Linked DNA regions of Bdellovibrio bacteriovorus. The protein of the gene in region 2 interacts with the protein of the main gene of each other region in a pairwise test. Links are inferred from orthologs where the notes say so. Each region holds a gene or a part of one and is shown on either strand. Other genes may lie near its edges.

Evidence for each region.
Region 1: the proteins of AZI87_RS04180 (region 2) and AZI87_RS03575 interact in binary tests that used the Escherichia coli proteins (3 or more experiments, as listed by UniProt). The link is inferred for Bdellovibrio bacteriovorus from one-to-one orthologs.

The regions. Positions count from the first base shown.
Region 1 is NZ_LUKD01000001.1:758,610-761,609, reverse strand. It holds AZI87_RS03575 (penicillin-binding transpeptidase domain-containing protein), read left to right. Parts: upstream 1-510; coding sequence 511-2,490; downstream 2,491-3,000. Other genes in the region: AZI87_RS03570 (RecQ family ATP-dependent DNA helicase), read left to right, coding at 2,681-3,000; AZI87_RS03580 (hypothetical protein), read left to right, coding at 175-510; rsmH (16S rRNA (cytosine(1402)-N(4))-methyltransferase RsmH), read left to right, coding at 1-194. UniProt on the Escherichia coli protein: Essential cell division protein that catalyzes cross-linking of the peptidoglycan cell wall at the division septum. Required for localization of FtsN.
Region 2 is NZ_LUKD01000001.1:881,316-897,506, forward strand. The notes cover bases 6,759-9,705. They hold AZI87_RS04180 (transglycosylase domain-containing protein), read left to right. Parts: upstream 6,759-7,073; coding sequence 7,074-9,338; downstream 9,339-9,705. Other genes in these bases: AZI87_RS04175 (co-chaperone GroES), read right to left, coding at 6,759-6,938; AZI87_RS04185 (MBL fold metallo-hydrolase), read right to left, coding at 9,340-9,705. Outside these bases: AZI87_RS04140 (flagellin), read right to left, coding at 1-160; AZI87_RS04145 (hypothetical protein), read right to left, coding at 355-858; AZI87_RS04150 (DUF1622 domain-containing protein), read left to right, coding at 1,115-1,465; AZI87_RS04155 (KamA family radical SAM protein), read right to left, coding at 1,495-2,679; AZI87_RS18095 (hypothetical protein), read right to left, coding at 2,688-2,876; AZI87_RS04160 (hypothetical protein), read left to right, coding at 2,998-4,371; AZI87_RS04170 (hypothetical protein), read right to left, coding at 4,894-6,309; more of AZI87_RS04175, read right to left, coding at 6,321-6,758; more of AZI87_RS04185, read right to left, coding at 9,706-10,320; AZI87_RS04190 (2Fe-2S iron-sulfur cluster-binding protein), read right to left, coding at 10,364-10,633; AZI87_RS04195 (hypothetical protein), read left to right, coding at 10,817-12,784; AZI87_RS04200 (sensor histidine kinase), read right to left, coding at 12,836-14,947; AZI87_RS04205 (radical SAM/SPASM domain-containing protein), read left to right, coding at 15,254-16,191. UniProt on the Escherichia coli protein: Cell wall formation. Synthesis of cross-linked peptidoglycan from the lipid intermediates.

The DNA.
Region 1 (3,000 bases), 130 kb from region 2 along the record:
CCGTCATTTCTTTCCACTCTTTGGAAGATCGTATTGTGAAAAATATCTTTAAAGAGGCGGAAGATCTTGGCAGATCCGTTTATAAAAAAGTGATCGTTCCCACTCAGGAAGAGTGTGACAAAAACTCTCGCTCGCGTTCCGCGAAATTGAGAGTCTTCGAGAGGAGTGCTCAGGATGAGCTCGGAAAACTTTAGGCAGCTAAAACCTTTTTTTAGCATTCTAGTTATCATCTTTACTTTGTTTTCCATCGTCTTCCTGCAAATGGAAGAACGCCGCATGGGCTATAGCGTTTTGAAGCTGACTCGCGAGCATAAAAAAGTGTGGGAAGAAAAACGCACCAAAGAAATTGCGCTCGCGAAAATCACACGCCCCCAACTTTTGGATACGATGGCTCAGCAGAAGTTCACTCTTAAAAAGGTGCAGGCCAATCAGATCATTCACTTAACGGGCCCCGTGACGAATGATGTAGAAAAAGTAGTGAATAAAGACATTGCGAAAAAGGACCTGTAGTTGAAATCACGTATTGTCATCATCTTTGTTGGTATATTGGTTCTGTGGTCGGCGCTTATCCTGCGTGCAGGATATTTGCAATTTCTTCCGAACGACCGATTGAATTCTTTGCAGAACCGTCAATTTCAAACCAAGGTCACGTTGCAGGCCCGCCGCGGAGCCATTGTCGATAGCAATGGACGTGACTTGGCGATGTCAGCCGCAGCGTACTCTCTTTATGCAGATCCCAAAATTATTGAGAATCGCAAAGTCGCTGCGAAAAAATTGGCGAAGGCTTTGAATCAGTCTTATGAATCCGTCTATGCAAAAATCAAAGATGGCAATCGTCGATTTGTTTGGATCCAGCGTATGTTGGATCAGGCGACGGCGGATGAAATCAAATCCTGGGATATTCGCGGCCTTTCTTTCGTTGAAGAGTGGCGCCGTGTGTACCCGAACGAAACATTGTTAGCGCAGACTTTGGGATTTCTGGGAATTGAAGGTCAGGGGCTTGAAGGCTTAGAGCTTGGATACAATCAACTTCTTGCGGGTAATCAAAAGAAAGTATCCGTGAAGAGAGATGCTCGTGGACGTCCCCTAATCAACGATGGTTTGATGTTTATTGAAAATCCAGAGGGCAGTGAGCTTCGTCTGACCGTGGACTCTGAACTTCAATACCGACTTGAAAGTGAACTCGCCAATGCGGTTTCTACGTTTGAAGCCGATCATGCCGTGGGTGTGATCCTGGATGCAAAAACTTCTGCGGTTTTAGCTTTGGCTTCAGCGCCGACGTTTGACGTTAATAAAGCGATGAAGGCTCCGGGCGAGCATCGCCGTAACAAAATCGTGACCGATGCTTTTGAGCCGGGTTCAACGATGAAGACTTTCGTGATTGCGGCCGCTTTGCGTGACGGTTTGATTCAACCAAACACGAAGTTCTATTGTGAAAAAGGAAGCTTCAAAGTAGGTGATCGCATCATTCGTGAAGCGGAAACGAAAGAAAAGTTCGAAGATCTGACAGTGAGCGAGATTCTCGCGGTTTCTTCAAATGTCGGTACTACGAAGATCGCATTTAAGATGGGATCGGACAAACTTCGCCAAGGTCTTTTGGATTTTGGCTTTGGTCAAAGGCTGGGCGTAGATCTTCCGGGTGAAGCTCGCGGCATGGTGCAAGCCCTTCCTTGGAGACAGCACTTATTGAGTAATATCTCTTTCGGTCACGGTATTTCAGCGACACCTTTGCAAGTGGCGAATGCATTTGCAGCCATTGCCAACGGAGGGGTGTTGAACACACCATACATCGTTCAAAGCATTCGTGACGCCGAAACTGGAGAGTTGAAAGAAACGGAAGTGAAACCCATCCGTCGCGTTCTTACTGCCGAGCAAGCCGCTCAAATGCGTGCGATGCTTGTTGGAGTCACTACTACGGGTGGTACGGGTGGCAATGCTCGTGTGGATGGATTCATGGTCGGTGGTAAAACTGGAACGGCTCAAAAAGTAAATCCGAACGGACGGGGTTACCTCAAGGGCGCCTACATTTCTAGCTTTGGCGGATTTATTCCTGCGAATGATCCGAAGTTTGTAATTTACGTGGCGGTGGATTCTCCCCGCAAAGCCTATTACGGTGCGACGGTCGCGGCTCCTTTATTCTCGCGCATGGCTTCGTACGCGGTTCGTAAAGAAGGGATTGCCCCACTTCCAATGGCCGAAGTTTCGACTGTCGATAAAAAAGTTCGTCGTATTGCTGCCGAACCGAAACCAGTTGTGAAAATTCCACCCAAAGAAGTTTTAACGGCGACAGAGTTAGACAAAGCCACGGAAGTGGTTACGGGCGAAACAGTTCCGAACTTAAAGAACATGACGACTCGTGAAGTACTTCGTCGCATCAACGGTCAAGACTTGAAAGTGAAATTTGTCGGTCAAGGTGTTGTCGCAGATACAATTCCGGATGCGGGTTCCCTGGTGCCGGAAACAAAAGAAATCACGGTTATAATGAAATAAAAGTAAAGGGAAGATTGCAGTGATCTTCCCTTTTTTTTTGTCCGAGGTTTCTTCAAACATCGGCCACTTGTGTCAGCCTTTTACTCCCCAGTTAAAAGCTATTCCCAGTTCATTCTTTGCTCGAAGAGTTTCAAAGCGAAGGCCAGATTGTTGTTGCCTCGCTGAATTCTTTCACAGAAAGTACACGGGTATGGAAATCCAGCAGGCGTCGCAGTCAGATCTTTTAAAAAAGTACTTCAATCTTCCGCAGTTTCGTCGCGGGCAAAAAGAGATCATCGATGCTGTGCTAGCCAAAAAAGATGTCTTAGCCGTTCTGCCTACGGGGGGCGGTAAATCTTTATGCTATCAATATCCGGCTGTTCACTTTCAAAAACTCGTGATCGTCATTTCGCCTTTGATCGCTTTGATGAAGGACCAAGTCATGTCTTTACAAAGGCTGGGTATTCCGGCGGGATGCTTGCACTCTGGTCAGTCAGACGATGAAAAACGCGATGTTTTTGCAGAGTTGAA
Region 2 (16,191 bases):
ATCTTTCGGAGATAGCTAAGCCAGCGGCATCATCAGCTGCCTTGTTGATACGACTGCCTGAAGATAACTTCGCCATAGAATCATTGATAGCTCGTTGCGAACCTACCAAGTTTCTTTGTGCATTCAGTGCAGCGATATTTGTCGTAATTCTCATTCCCATAAGTTCCTTCAAAGTGGCGTGATAAATTTTTCGGTAATCACGATGGGAACTTCACAAGACTATGGGATAAATTTAGGAAGACATAGCAAACACGAGATTGTTGTAAAGGACGAGTCCTGCGCAAGATTGAATCACTTTCGTGTTTCGAGGTGAGATTTTCCCCCGAGAAGCCTCAGGGGAAAATGCATCAATGTTTATCTCGGCTGAACAACATCACATGTTGGGAAAGTGAAACTTTTAAAGAAAGAAGTTCCCGCTTCACCACGAGTCACGTGAACCTGTGTAGAAATTGTTCTTGGCACAGTCACGTCACGAGTTCCCCACTCTGTGCAAACTGGTGTTTGCTCGCCAGAACCTTCAAAGCGTAAACACTCTGGAGCTTCGTAAGTGCGAGGTGCTGTTTTGTGAACTGTTTCATAACGAGCACAAACCCAGTCTGTGATCGGACCGCCACCTTCACCTTCAGGAATGTTTCTTTTTACCGGAACAAGCTCGGCACACTCTCTTGTTGCGCTGATGGCTCTGATCTCATAGTCCGTCATGCAGGCATTTGACAAAGAGATGCCATGCAAATTGTAGCCATGTTCAACGACAGCATCGCGATCCGCGAAGATCTGACTCCAGGAACTTCCAGCATGAACGGCGAACGCACTTGAAGAAATAACCAATGTTAGTAGAGAAACAAATACTGATTTCATAAAATACCTTTTTTCTGTTGTTTTAGTGTTTTTCAAAGTTGCGCAACAGCCATGGAATGTTCCGCAAAATTTCCGGTAACGTAGCGGAACACTCCGCGAACAGTCTAAATACAAAAATGTAATTGTGGTTCAGCAGGTAAAAAGAAAGTGTGTGGTCTGAACGTACCCAGAAAAGAAGTGTCGAATTAAAGATTTTCAAATCCGAAATTTGCGAGACACTGAAGACGCTCCTATACCGGAAATTTGGAGGAGTTCGATGCTTCACGAGAACGTACGACAAATCGCTGTGGCCTTTGAGCTTGCGGGCATTGGCACCATTATTATTGGTGCCATTTATTCTACTGGAAAATATTTAAAACACTATTTTAATAAAGATCCGGAAGGATATCGCAAGTATCGCAGCGGTATGGGAAACGCCATTCTATTGGGACTGGAATTATTGGTTGCCGGAGACATTATCGGAACCGTCGCCGTTGAGCCCACTTATCAAAATTTAGGAGTGTTGGGCCTTATCGTTTTGATTCGAACTTTTTTAAGTTGGTCTTTGAGCGTAGAGATTCATGGGCGTTGGCCTTGGCAGGAAAACAACAAAGACCTTAAAGAATAATTTTAAAAAAGAAAATCCGACTCAAAAGTTTAGAGAGACTTTGAATTCTTAAGCGCAAGCCATTCTTCTTCATACAAAGAGACATCTGGCTTTTTTATTTTTTCTGGAGCGGGGCTGACGTATTCCGCCTTCACTCCGTCCCAACCGATGTAGTGACGAGTCAACCCTTCTTGCCCGACCTCGAAGTTCGGCACAAGATACGTTTTTCCTCCACCGTTCGGAATATCTAAAGAAAGATTCGGCATCGCGAGTCCGGAAAGATGACCCCACAACTCTTTTTGAATCTCTAATGAGTCTTCAACAGATGTCCGCAAGTGATCGGTACCAATCGAAGGATCGCATTGGAACATGTAATAAGGCTTCACACGTAAATAAAGCAAACGACGATTTAAAGCTTGGACAATTGCAGGATGATTGTTGATGCCGTTAAGTAAAACCATTTGATTCATCACCGGAACGCCGTTATCGACGAATCTTTCCAAAGCTTCAACAGCTTCCGCTGTGAGTTCTCGCGGATGATTGAAATGAGACATTAAAAAGACGGGCTTGTGTTTCTTTAAAATCCTCACCAAGTCATCTGTCACACGCATAGGACATACCACAGGCATACGGGAACCAATGCGAATGATTTCGATGTGCTCAATATTTCTTAGGTCCGTCAGTACACGGTCAAGTTGCGCATCACTGACAGTTAAAGGATCTCCGCCAGAAAGAATAACTTCGCGAAGGCCCGTGTGTTTGCGGATGTAGTTGAGCGCTTGCTCGTATTCGTCGTTTTTAATAAACGCTTGTTCTTGTCCGGTGAAATGTTTACGCGTGCAAAAGCGACAATAAACACTGCAGATATCCGTGATCAAAAATAAGGCGCGATCCGAATAGCGATGAATCACGCGAGGCGCGGGATTATTTCTTTTCTCTCCCAAAGGATCGAGCATCTGCTGCAAGCCTTCTTCGATTTCATATTTTTGCGGCATTAAGATCTGACGGATCGAATCGCCAGGCTCCCCCGCAAGGCTTGCGTAGTAAGGCGTTGTGCGAATATTAAAAAGTTCTTTACCACCTTGAAAAGCCAGACGCTCTTCTTCGGAAAGCGTGAAGTGTTTTTCAAAATCGCTTTGCGTTTTCAAGCTATGGCGAAGCTGCCAGGTCCAATTATTCCAATCAGACTGGGAAACATGCTCTGGCTTAGGGCTTCGAGGGAAATGAAACTTCATCGTCGTGGTTATGAATGAAACTGAGTTAATAGGCAAGACGTCTTATAAAAGTGACGTGAATGGGCGCTTTCAGGGTGTTTTTCAAAGTTGGCGGTCGTCAGCTCTAAATCACTGATTTCAGGTGTTTTTTTAGCCTTCTCAGGGTGGGACACCAGAAGTTTTACAGAGAGCCACTTGCGATTCCCTATTCTCAACATGAGAACCCTTTGAAATTTTCATCACTTACCCCCTCTGGCACCAAGCCCTCAAGTTGGCGCGGCCCTCGCTTTACATCAGGTTAGGAAAAAGGGTCTGGAAGACCCATATATAGGAGGACTTATGAAAACTTTCACTTACCCAACACACAAATGGGTCTTAACGGCGACACTGCTCGCTGTGCTAGGTTTAAATGTATCTTTCAACACTCATACTGCGGGAGTGGCGTCTGCTGACTTCGCCTCTACAGAAGGTGAAGGCATCACGCCATCAAAAATCTACACCGCCGACGGTGTGGTCCCAGTAAAATACATTGATAACGGTGAAGACAAAGTCCTCGCGTTAGTTCCAAAGAAAATGACAGAAGGTAAAGCCTGCGACTCTTGCGGCTACGAATCCTATCCATTAAGTGTAAAAAACAAAGAAGACATCGACAGCTTGAATGTCGCATTGATGAAAGCCATCGGCGCCCGCTTGACGACTCAGGAAAAACCGAAGGCGGAGGCGACGCAGGAAGTGGAAGCGTCGGGCGATGCCAAGATCAATCCATTCGCATCTCTGGAAAAATGTGACGACAAGAAAAGCAACTCTGACGTTCTTTCTTGCCGTACTACTAAATATATCCGCATTCTTAAATCAAACGCGAAATCGATCAATAAAGAAGACGCTTATGATTACTACAAAGAAAATATCGAATCTTTGATCTTGAGCGAAATCGCTGAATCTCGTCGCATCGTAAACGGCCAAAGAAGAGCATCCGTAATGCCAGGCCAATGGAGCTTCTTCAGCGAATCTGATTCCGCGATGAAAGATCCTGCGGCAATGCGTGATGAAGCACTTAAACTTGTACGCGAATTGATCAGCGGCGTTCCAGGCAAATTCGAAGATGTAAGAAGAAGATTGATTTCTGCCGAGTCAGAGATGATCCGCGCCGAAGCTCTTGAACTACAACAAACATATGTTCAAGCTAGAGACACTAAAGATCCATATCTTGGAAACTATTTGTTCAACGAAGGTAACTACCGTAGAGCAGACCTTGAATCATTGCTGAATAATGTCCTAAGCCAAACACAAATGGGTCTTGAAGGTTTGAAATCTTCTGAGACAAGTGCGACTTTGAAGAACCAGTATATGACTGAAATCAACTCGTACATCCAAAAAATCTACAACGGTATGAATACTGATGTTTACAACTTCATGGGAGCTGGAATCGGCGGAGGCACTACTGTACTTCCAGGTGTAAGCTTAGATTCTCGCCTACAAAACCCAGGGCGCATGGGAACAACGACGACAATAGTTCCAGGTGTTTCAACAAGAACAGGAGCAAACCTAACAGTTTCCCCTGGAATCGTAGTTCAACCACAAGTTACGACTGTCCCTGGAACTACTCTACCGAACTTCCTGCCGCAAACTAACAACGGCGTAAGCTTCGGCACAGTATCGCCAATCTCTCCGCAATCACTGCAACAAAGACTCGACATCCGCGGCAGATTCTAAGAATACAGCAAAAGAAAAAACTAACAGTTCCTCCAACGGGCTCACGACGGGCCCGTTTCCTATTTTAACTAACGACGTGACGCAAACGCTTACTTCCACCGTGGAAGTAAAATTTCATTCGAAGAGTCACCCCGACGATTTCAAAAATCAAATCAACGTAAAAACCGGCGAAGCCCAGAAAAAACACCAGCTCCCATTTCGGGATTTTTTTTTATTGTCTAGAGATGGAGTCGCCTCAGCAAGATTTGCAAGGGAAGTGGTTTGATGCTTCTCCGAAGGAAGGCCTTCGCCGGCGCACGATGCGCGAACCGCCTGAAAGGCGGCGGCGACGAACCACGATGGTGTGCCGACCGCAGCGAGAAGCTTCAAACCACTTCCCTTGCAAATCCCCCGCTCGAAGCCAATTCCAAGCCCCAGAAAAAAAATCCCGAGGGACTTTCGTCCCTCGGGCCCTGCTCACCACCAAACAAGATGTAATCATTTAGTCATCAAGCTGTCGTACAAGTTGCAATCAAGTTGTTATCAAAAGCTGATGGCGGCTTTAGATGCAAATCCAAATGTAAAACTATTCTCTAAACCGTCGTTGCCATTTTTAAAGGCGTCACCCGGGAAGAGAAGACCGACTTGATTCACCCACTGAATTCTTTCAGATGGTCTGTAAATCACTTCGATATCCCATTCTAGGCCCAGATCTTTTGAAGAATCAACAGAGTTTTTTACGACATTAGAAATTTGTGCCCACACGAGTGTGTTGCGAACATCCACTTTTTCATTCCATGCGTAGTTCACTGAAGGTGCAACGTAGATGGTGTTGCTCACAAGTTCATCATCCGCAGAGTTTCCAACATTCGCAGAATTTCCCGCCGTTGCATCCGCTTGAGAAACATCTGTGCGGTACGCATTCGTGTTCAAGAAATCTTTTCTGCCTAAACGGTGATTGAAAAGAAGCATTGCCGGCCCGTAGTTGCGGTTGAAAGCGTAACCGCTGAACTCTGTTGATGACGGGTCATCTCCAGTCGCCATACCTAACATCAATTTGTAATCCCATTTGGATTCATTCTTCTGGCTGTAAACTTCAGCTGCGATACCGAAACCATTCACGCTGACGTCTTCTGTGCCTTTTGTCACTCCAGACTCACCACTTTGGAAACCAGCTTCTAATTTGAACCCGAAAGCATCAAAGCCACGACCCAAAACGAAGTTCGTTCTTTGGATGTTCATATCTGAGTTCATGCTGTCGCCGCCCATTGCAGCTACTTGTCCGTCCGTGTAAGCCAAAACTTCTTTTACGCCTTTAACGTTTTCTTGATAAACGCCAAGCAAAGATTTGTTCTCTTCACTTTCATATTGAAGTTGGAAACCCAATGTAGAGATCGTTCCACCCTGACCGTAACCGCTGGATTGTTTGCGGCTTAATTGCGGCATGAAGAACCAGTCACCTACTACGATTTTGTAAGCAATCATATCGCGAGTGTCGTACCAGTGATCAAAAGGACCTTTACCCGCGTTGTAAGTCATACCCAAACCGAATTCGAAGGGAGCACGACCGACGATCAAAGCGCCGTATTCTTGGTTCACATTCAAGTAAAGTTGGCTGACTTTCAAATCAACAGAACCTTCGTTCGTCGAAGTCGCAGTGCCTTGTGTGTTTTGATTCAATCCCCAGATTTCACCTACTTGCGAGTTCGGATATTGAGAACTGTTCAAAACATCGAAGCGAGAAATGATGTTTACGCCATCAGCCGCGATGATTTTTGGGCTCAAGTAAAGATAGTTCAAACCATAGGCTTTTCTTTCAGAAGGTGAACCCAAAGATGGTTTATCCACTTCAGTCCATTCTGCGCGGTAGCCCCCGCTCCAATCCAAACTCATGGCGTTGGCCGTTGTGGACAAAAGCGCCACCGAAAGACCCAATGCTTTCAAAAGATTCTTATTCATTTTCATTCCTTTTATTTTGCGACCACGCCAAGGACATCCCCCTCGCGAAGGATGATGAGGTCTTCGTTTTGAATTTTGATTTTATTGCCAGCGTACTCAGAGAAGATCACTTTATCACCGACAACAACGTCCATCGGTTTCAAATGACCTTTTTTGCTCATGTGACCGCGACCGACAGCAACAACCTGACCTTGTAGATTGCCAGAAGTATCTGCCACTGTATCCGGAATGTACAAACCACCTGGAGTCATTTTCTCTGCTCCAGAAAGTTGCACGATCAAGCGATCATCCAATGGAGTTACGAAATTGCTGAGATCCAAATTTTTCGTTGGGGCTTTTTCTTTGACCAAGTGAGAAGCTTTCGGCGCAGAAGCGACTTTCGCAGGAGCTTTAGCCGTTTTCTTAACAGCAGAAGGTTTCGCTGCTTTTTTGGGAGCGGCCTTCTTAGGGGCTGCCTTTTTCACTACGGCCTTTTTTGCCGGAGCTTTTTTCGCCGCCGTTTTTTTTGCGGGGGCCTTCTTAGCCGGAGCAGATTTTTTAGTTACTTTTTTAGGAGTTTTTTTAGAAGCGGTCTTTTTAACGACCTTTTTAACATTGGCTTTTTTAGCAGAAGCTTTCTTCTTAGCCACAACCAATCCTTTCGTTCAAACAAGCTTAGGAAAATTTAAATTTCGCTCATTTGCTTCAGAGAGAGTTTTGCACTACTCTTAACATATATGTTGCGACCACGATTAAAGACCATTTTAATTGCTTTTACAATCCTTGTGACGCTTGTAATCATCTCTGGCCTTGGCGTTGGCGTCTATGCCTACGTCACACTGGAAAAAGAACTGACGGAAAAGTTGGAGTCGAAAAAGTTCATCGTTCCGACAGAGTTCTATGCAGCTCCACCAACTTTTTACGCTCACAGCTTGATACAGATTTCCGAAGTTGAAAAACAGCTTTTGCGCCAGAATTATCGCCGTCGCGACTATGATCAACGCATTCTTCCCGGAGATTATTTCATAGCCAATCGAGAGCAGTGTGCGGCCCGTTTGCAAGTGGGTTTGAATGAAAATCAAGAGGCCTGCATCGGTTGGGTGACATTGGATACGGCTACCGCTGACGTGGACAGCTCTTTACAAATTCTGGTCGTACAAAAAGATCGTTTGATCTCGCAAATTTTTAAAGGGGCTCCGTTTGTCGAGATGACCGAAGCCCACGCCGAAGCTCCATTACTTGCTCAATACATTGGCAATGAACCTTTGATGCAAAAGACAGTGACATTAGGAGAAGTTCCTCCGATGTGTCTGAATGCGATCATGGCCATTGAAGATGCTCAATTTTTGGAGCATGGCGGAGTCAGCATTAAAGGTATCTTCCGTGCGCTGGTAAAAAATATTGCGGCGGGACGAAGAGCTCAAGGTGGTAGCACCATCACTCAACAACTTGTAAAGAACTACTTTTTAACAAGTGAAAGAACTCTGAAAAGAAAATTTCAAGAGTTCGTGATGTCCATCCTGTTAGAATCGCGTTTTTCAAAAGATCAGATCCTTGAAACCTATCTGAACGTCATTTACATGGGACAAAATGGAGCGTTTCAAGTTCGCGGGTACGGTTCAGCAGCCCGTTACTATTTCGGAAAAGAAATCGCGGATCTGAATTTAAGCGAATGCTCACTGATGGCCGCCATCGTGAACAGTCCCGGCTTGTACAACCCTTTCCGAAAACCTGAAAACGCAGAACGCCGTCGCCATTTGGTTCTGGAAAAAATGCAAGGTCTTCAGTTCATCTCCAAAGATGAAGCCGACGCCGCAGACCGCTTGCCACTTCCGGGCGAACCCAGAACTCAAGCCTCTGAAACCGCACCTTACTATCTAGATGCCGTTCGCAAGCAGCTTCTTTCACAAAATATCAATCCCGAGGGTTTAAAGATTTACACCGCTTTGGATTTGGAAGCGCAAGAAGTGGCGCAAGTGTCTTTGCGCGGCCACTTAGACAATCTTGAGAAAAATAACAAATACATCAAAGGTCTTCGCGAAAAAGGCAACAGCCTTGAAGGCAGTGTCCTAGTAGCAAACAATGTGACCGGCCTTGTGAGTGTCGTCGTAGGCGGCCGTAACTATCGCATGACTCAATTCAATCGCGCTATTGATGGGCACCGCCAAATTGGTTCGATCATGAAGCCCTTTGTATACCTGACGGCGCTTTTAAATCAAACCTCTGAAGGACAACCGTATACTCCAATCACGTTACTGAACGATGAAAAATTCAATTACAAATACGAAGGCCAATCTTGGTCTCCGGTAAATTACGGAAAACAGTATTTCGGACAAGTTCCGATGTTTTATGCGTTAAAGAACTCTTTGAATGCTGCGACAGCGGCTCTAGGTATCGCCGTCGGATTAGGAAACGTGATTGATGTCACCCACACCATGGGCGTCACATCAGAACTGAAATCCTTCCCGGCGATGACTTTGGGAGCTTTCGAAATGTATCCGAAAGAAGTTCTGCAAAGTTACATGACCCTTGCGAACATGGGCCAAAAACAAAAAATCTCGTTTGTTCGCCGCGCTCTGAATTCTGATGGCGTAGAAATCTTCGCTCATCAAATAAATCCCGAGCCCACAGTCGATCCTGCAGCCGTCGCAAGTCTTGTCGGGATGATGAAGCAAACTGTTCTGTCAGGAACTGCTCGTTCGATCACGCTCAGTGGATTTCAGAATCCCGCTGCTGGAAAAACAGGAACGACAAGCGATAACAAAGATGCTTGGTTTGCCGGGTTTACTCCCTATCTGACGACGGTGGTTTGGGTTGGTTACGACAACAACCTTCCGCACCGATTAACGGGTTCTAGTGGAGCAGTACCAGTGTGGACGCAATTCATGAAAAAAATCGGGACGCGCTTCCCGGCCGATGATTTTCCTTGGCCGGAAAACACGAAGAAAGTGCTCTTAGATCAAAGCACTTTGGAATCTTTAAATGCGTTTAAAGAAAATGATCCGACTGAAGTTGAATTGATTTTCGACGCCGAAAAAGCACCGAACTGATTTAAAGTTTAATCTCTAAGCCTTCGTAGGCAAAGTCCCATGGGATCGGCGGAAGTTTTTCGCCGTTTCTAGTCGCGAATCTTTCGCGTGATTCATAGTACTCACGCGTTTGTCTTTTAAGTTCTAAAACATGCTCAATACGAGCGCCAGGATCATGATGGGCAAATAAAATGCGTTTGATTCCCTCGCGAAGGGCGATATCCAAGCCCACTTGAGCCGCACTATGTCCCCAATTGGCTTTTTCTGCCAACTCCGGAAGAGTGTACTGCGCATCGAAATACATAAGGTCAACGTTTTGATACAAAGGCAAATCCTCCGCAAGCTCTTCGCGGGTCACACGAGTGCCTTCGGTATCCACGCAATGAGCGTAGGCTTTACCTTCACTTTCCACTTTCAAGCCCCAACATGGATCGGGATGATCCAACTGGTAAGGCGTGATGGTCATGTCTTCTAATTGAAAAGGCTTGCGAGGTTCTAAAGTATGAAAAACCACTTTCGCCTTTAAAGATTCAAACGGAACCGGGAAATAAGGACGACTGAAAATTCCACGAATCAAAGATTCAAGCTCGGGCTGAACCGCATAGTAGTGAACTTCACAGCCAGGAATAAAGTGAGGGGTAAAGAACGGCAATCCAATCACATGATCCCAATGAAAGTGAGTCATGAAGATGTGAAACGCGCCCTTAGACCGACCCGTGGTGCCACTCATGATTCGTTCACTTAAATTGCGAATCCCACTGCCACCATCAATGATCAATTGAGCTTTATTACTTTGAACCTCAACACAAGTTGTCGCTGCTCCATAACCGCCGATGCTAGGAACTTCTGCCGTCTGAATGTATTTAGAAATTTGTGAAGGATCACGATAGCCCATAGAGAAGAAGTTACGAAGTACTCCTTCAATATGATAAGTCCAGTCCGTTGGAGGAGGTGCCGATGGAATTGAGCCCCGAACTCCCCAAAATTTTATCGTGAGCGACATATGATTCAGGATAACTATTTATAAACACGAATCAAATAACATATTAGGGGCTGGACTTCTTATCGTAGTTCACCACCACGTACTCGGACCATGGTACTGCCTGGCAAGTACGGATAATTTGAGTTCCTTCCACATCCGCGCTGGTTTTTCCCTCTTCAACGGCCGCCCCGCAAGTACCGCAAGTCCCCTCCATACAAGAATATGGAGGATTGATTTGAGCGATGAGTGCCAGGTCCAAAAGTGTTCGTCCCTCTTCAGCAATGACCTCGGTGGCCTTACCCTCGATGATAAATTTTACCTTCATACCCATCATCAGAGCATTTCGGTAAATTCCGCACAATCAGTTTATGGTATCTAGCGACATTTACCGGTAATTCGTTCTGATTTTTTATTTTTGCTTTTGCCTTCTAAGGATTCCTTGGTAAGCCTTCGTGTCGCCCTGAACGGACGTTCTGGTATCTGAAGCTTGGAAGCTTCTTAAGAAGGGAAAAGGATTATGATCAGAAAGCAAGTACTCGCGCTTTTGTTAGCGTCAGGCCTATTGGGAACCGTGGCACCAGCTCAAGCTGGTTGGGAAGTTTTAAAACCTGCAAACATTTGGGAAAAGATCCAAAAAGAAGTTGCTAAGCAGGATATTGGAGCCAGCGTTAATCTTGTAAACGCTGAAATCTTAGAAGGGATCTCCACTTCACTTCGTTATCGTATCGAATCTGAACCATCTTACGTTGATGGCTTTTATACTCGCATCGACAAATATTCTTTAAAGTTCGATCTGAACCCAGGCGACTTTATCGACGACCTAGACACGCCCGTTGGCATGAACATCGAAAAAGATTCTGAAATCGTTTTCGCTCGTCAGTTCAAAAGCCAAAAAGACTCTTTATTGGCTTTGCCGTACACTCCAAGAAACTTGCCTTTCACAGCTAAGAAAGCTTTGGAACGTTTGGAGCCAGGAGATTTCGTGGCTTTCGAAGGCCGTTTGGCATTCGTTGTTTCTTTAAGTCACGACGTTCTTAAAGGTGAATTCACTGCGGGAGCTTCAACACACGCCTTCATTTCAGGCGAATTCATGGTTCATATCTTCCGCATGGCTGACGACAAGGTCCGCGTGAAGTTGATCGCAGTTCGCGGCAAAGGCGTTGGCGCTAATGCCGGTATTGATCTTGATGATGATCTTGAAATTTTGGGTGTGCACATCATCGACGACCGTATTCAAAAATGGTTGAGCATCACGCCGCTTGATTTGAGTTCTGGTATCAGCAAGAACGACGTCGTTATGCTGGACTATGTTTTTGACTTGAAGAATTCAGATGCTGCCAGAGCTTACGACAGCTTGATGCTGCATAAAGTTCAATTGAAAGACGTCAAAATTGCGAACCCTTTGGTAACTCGCAAAGATCTGACTCAAGAGCTTTTGACGGATCTAACTGACATTGAAAACATCGCTTTGGAAGACGGCCTATTGCCGCCTGAGCAACGTCGTATCGACCGCGTGTTCAAAGGCTCTTCTGAAGGATTCAATAAAGACGCCCGTGTTAAGTTTGGATTAAGCTTGTGGAAGTTCGAAGCTGGTAAAGCTTATGGCGAAAACAAAGTCCTTAGTTATGACAAACAAGATAACGAGCAGTACTTCCTTCTAGACACATTATCTCGCTATAAAAAAACGAAAATCCTTTTTGGATTGTTCGGTGAAGAGACTTTGATGACTTCAAACTTGCTATTCACTGCGGATTCCAACTGGGTTCCACAGCGTTTCGTAACTTTGACTTCTAGTGCAGAAATGAAAATGCGCGATGTTTCTAAAAGAGACTTCGAAGAAATCCAACGCCTGGTTAAAGACACTATCGGCGAAAAGGAATTTAACAAAGTTCCTTGGCACAATTGGAACAGCGACAACGCAAAAAAACACGTGAACGGCTACTTCAAACAAGAAGTGTTCTTCAACCCTGAAGCGTTGAACGTCATTCCTTACATGACTGAAAAAGCTCTAGCGGCGCGCTTCAAACAATACATTGAAGAGAAGGGTCGTCCTCGCTCTCGTCCATTCGTGGGTGGCAACAGCCCTATCGATTACATCACAAACTGGGTGGCCGCATTCACCGGCGATATCAACCGCGTGGCAGCTCGTCTTAAGATCGTGATTGATCCTAAGAAAACAGTCCAAGAGCGCTTTGATGCGTTCGAAGACTTGCAACAAATGCCAATCTGGAAAGAGCGTGGCATTGGCTTCTTAATGTCTTTCATCTCGGAGGCGGACCGTCCTAAGCTTCTTCGCTATGAATTGATTCTATCAGCGAAAGGCACGAACTCGGTTCAATACAGCTTCGGCAACTTCAATGAAGAAAAGCTTTACCGTTCGTTGATGTACATCCAAAACATCATCAACAACCGCTCTTTCGATTTGCGTCTGTACACAGATGGTAACGGTGAGTTCCGCACAACAGCGACTTCATCAAATCCGTAATCGAAATTTGATCAATTAGAGAAAAGACCCGCCGGATAAGCGGGTCTTTTTTTATGTCTTCGCCCTAGCAATTTGAATCGAGTCAAAGAAAGAGCGCCTTACCAGCAAAGCGCCTTTTTTGTTCGCAAGCTCCTGAATATCCGCACTTTCGACTAATGACGTACACAAGACAGCCTTGTACAAATGCTTTTGCGGAAGCGAGTCTAAAAGATCAAAGCCCGTTTCTTCTTCTCCAGGAAAAAGCAAGTCCGCTATCAGAGTCAGATTTTTCTCGGGGTTTGCTATAAGAAATTCTTTTGCTTTAGAGAGTGTCGAGAAAGAAGAAACCTTGATTCCTACGTCCTCAAAACGTTTCCGTAGACTTGCAGAGTCTTCTGCAGTCACGATGACAGCGCTTTCACTGACACCGAAGCGAACCGCTTCAAGAGCCATTGGTACCACAATTTTAAAACACGCTCCTTGCGCTGAAGGAATGTAAGACACGACTCCCCCAGTGAGTTCTAAGTCCTTTTTGACCTGATAAAGTCCCAAACCTGTTCCACCTTTTTTATTAAAGGTCGATCCCTCTTTAAAAAGCGATTTGACGTGCTCCGTAGGAATTCCTGGGCCGTTGTCTTTGAGGTAAATCACGATAATCCCCGCCTGCTTTTCTGCACTAATTTCAATCAAGGGATCAATGCCTTTGGCGTAACAAGCTTCCAACGAGTTATTCAGTAGATTTGAAAAGGATCGCTGAATAGCATAAAGCGGCCAATACGCGATTACGTCACTAGGAACTTGATTCAAGAACCGCGCTTTCTCATGCACTTTTTCATAGGAAGAAATCAGTTCCGAAAGCGCCGCCTTCAGCGAAGTATCCCCTTGCACTAAATCAGAACCCTTCGTCTTATATCTTTGAAAAAGATCTTCAGAAATATTTCGAATTCTTTGTGTGGCATTTTCGATAAGATCCCGCAGGTCCCCCGACACTTGCCCTTTCAGAAGTGAACTCGCCACCTGCAACGCCATCAACGGACTGCGAATATCGTGCGACACCTGCCCCACCATGCGCAACGTCGCTTCGGTGGTCGCGGCTTTGACCATGATTCGAGCTTGAAGCTTTTCCCGCTCACTTTTTTTACTTTCTTCAAAAAGCTTTCTGTCTGCAGAGCGAAGTGAAACAATGAATAGAATTGGAATTCCAAGATACTGAATTATTAATCCACCGACCAAAATCCGACTGAAATCCAAGTTCAGCGAGTAGAATCTAAAAACGGCTAGCGAAAGCAAAAATGCTAGAGTAGGAACAATAAAAGACCACGCCACAAACAAGGCGGGACGATGATAAAACTTTCTCAACAAAAATAGCTCTAAGGAAATAACAAAAAAGATCCAAAAAAAGTTGGCACTTGCTTTCGCTTCTTTGATCCAATCGGTATTTTTAATATTATTAACTATAGTAATTAAGTATTTTCCCTCAGAAAAATATCCCTCATTTGTCGCGTCTTCCGAAAAGGAGAATCTTGCAAACTGGTGCGTCGAAATTGCACCTGAATGATGATCTTCTGAGCTAATAATGACGATTTTATCTCGAACTTGAACCAAATTTTCAGTATCTAAAGAAAAGGTTCCTAATTTGTCAGCGGAATAGAATTTTATATAAACCTGCTTCGTCCCTAGGACATCGATGACACCTTGAGCTTTATCAAGATCGATGTTTGGAAGCTCAAATACCTTCAAGAAATCTTTTAGATCGCTATCAAGACCAATTCCGTCCATACTGAAAACGAGTTTTCGAGTTCTCTGGTCAGACACATTTAAGTGAAATTTATGAATTAGGTGTCGAGAGAATTCATCGAAGTGCCTTGAAGTTGCGAAAACTCTTCCTTCACCGGCGCCCCATCTTGAATATAAATACAGATTCGATAACTTTTCTAAGCGCTTTTCAAACCGATCAAGTTCCTCTTCGGACGCTAGGATCTCGCCAGGAGAAATTGCCAAAATAATCTTTTTGGCTTTTTGCATTTCAATTTTTTCAACGAGCTGCTGTAGTTTGTTAATGGGAATAGTAGGATTTTTTTCTTTCAAAGAACTGATGGAGATTTCAACAACATCACTGTCATGAATCGGAAATCGTGAAAGAAAACCTCTTAGATCTAAAAATAATGCATCTAAGTAAGACATCCTAAAACTTAGGGACGCAAACGCGAACAATCCGCCAAAGATGAACGGGAAAATCCACGAGATTTTTCTGAAAGTTTTGGTGGTTATAGACACCTTGTCTTATCGGAAAATTAAATACGAAGTTGATTATTCACCACCTGTTGAATCATTATCACTTCGTGTATTAGTTACCTTTTGATCCTAGGTCGCCTGACAAGGAGCCAAAAATACACCGCCACATCCATTGTAAGTTATTGATTATACTAGATATTATAATGAAAGCCGGATGTCTCATTTTGGAACGCTTATTGCAGCTCCTTAATGCGCATGGAACAAAGACGTTACAAAGACATTGTGGCATTTAAATGGGGACAAAGCGCTCCCCTAGCGTTCCATGCCCGAAATCTTGAAGTCGCAGAGATTTCTGAAGAGACTTGGTCGACAATGCAAGCCACTGACGATGTCAATGAAGCGTTGGCCGAACTTTCAGCTTGGGAACAAGATAGCAACCCCGACGTTAAATCTGGAAAGCTCGAACCAGGTATTCGCAGTCTTACGATTAACGTTACTCAAATTTGCAATTTGAAATGCACATACTGCGCGGCCGGTGGCGACGGAACTTACGGTGCTGCGCAAACAAAGATCAATGTCGAAAAAACTTTGCCACAGTTGAAATTCTTTTTGGAAAGACTCCCCGACAATAGCAATTTCAAAATTACTTTTCTTGGAGGCGAACCCCTCCTTTATCCTGAAGGGATCCAAGAAATTGGCAACTATGTGCGACTTATGGCTGCCGGTCGGAATATCCATCCACGTTTTTCCATCGTAACGAATGGAACATTGATTAATGAAAAAACCTTGAATGTACTTAAAAGTATTCAAGCCAATATCACTATCAGCGTCGATGGACCTGCAAGCATTAACGACAAGTCTCGCCCAACGAAAACAGGCGCTAGCAGCACGGAAATGGTCGTTGACGGACTCAACCAAATTTCTGCTGTTCGCGACTCTTTAGGGCTCATCACGCTGCACGGAGTTTTTAACGCTGATAATCTGGATTTAATAAAAGCCTATGAGTTCTACCGTCAATTCGACGTGGATAAATACGAGTTCACGTATTCAGTGTCTGACAACGATGATGTAAGCAATAGAGAATTCGTTTCGCAAATGAACCTGATCGCAAAAACAGCGTATGCAAAAGGCGGCGAGAGAGAACTTCGTAAAATCGGCGTCTTTGACCAATACTTCCATGCACTTGATAGTCA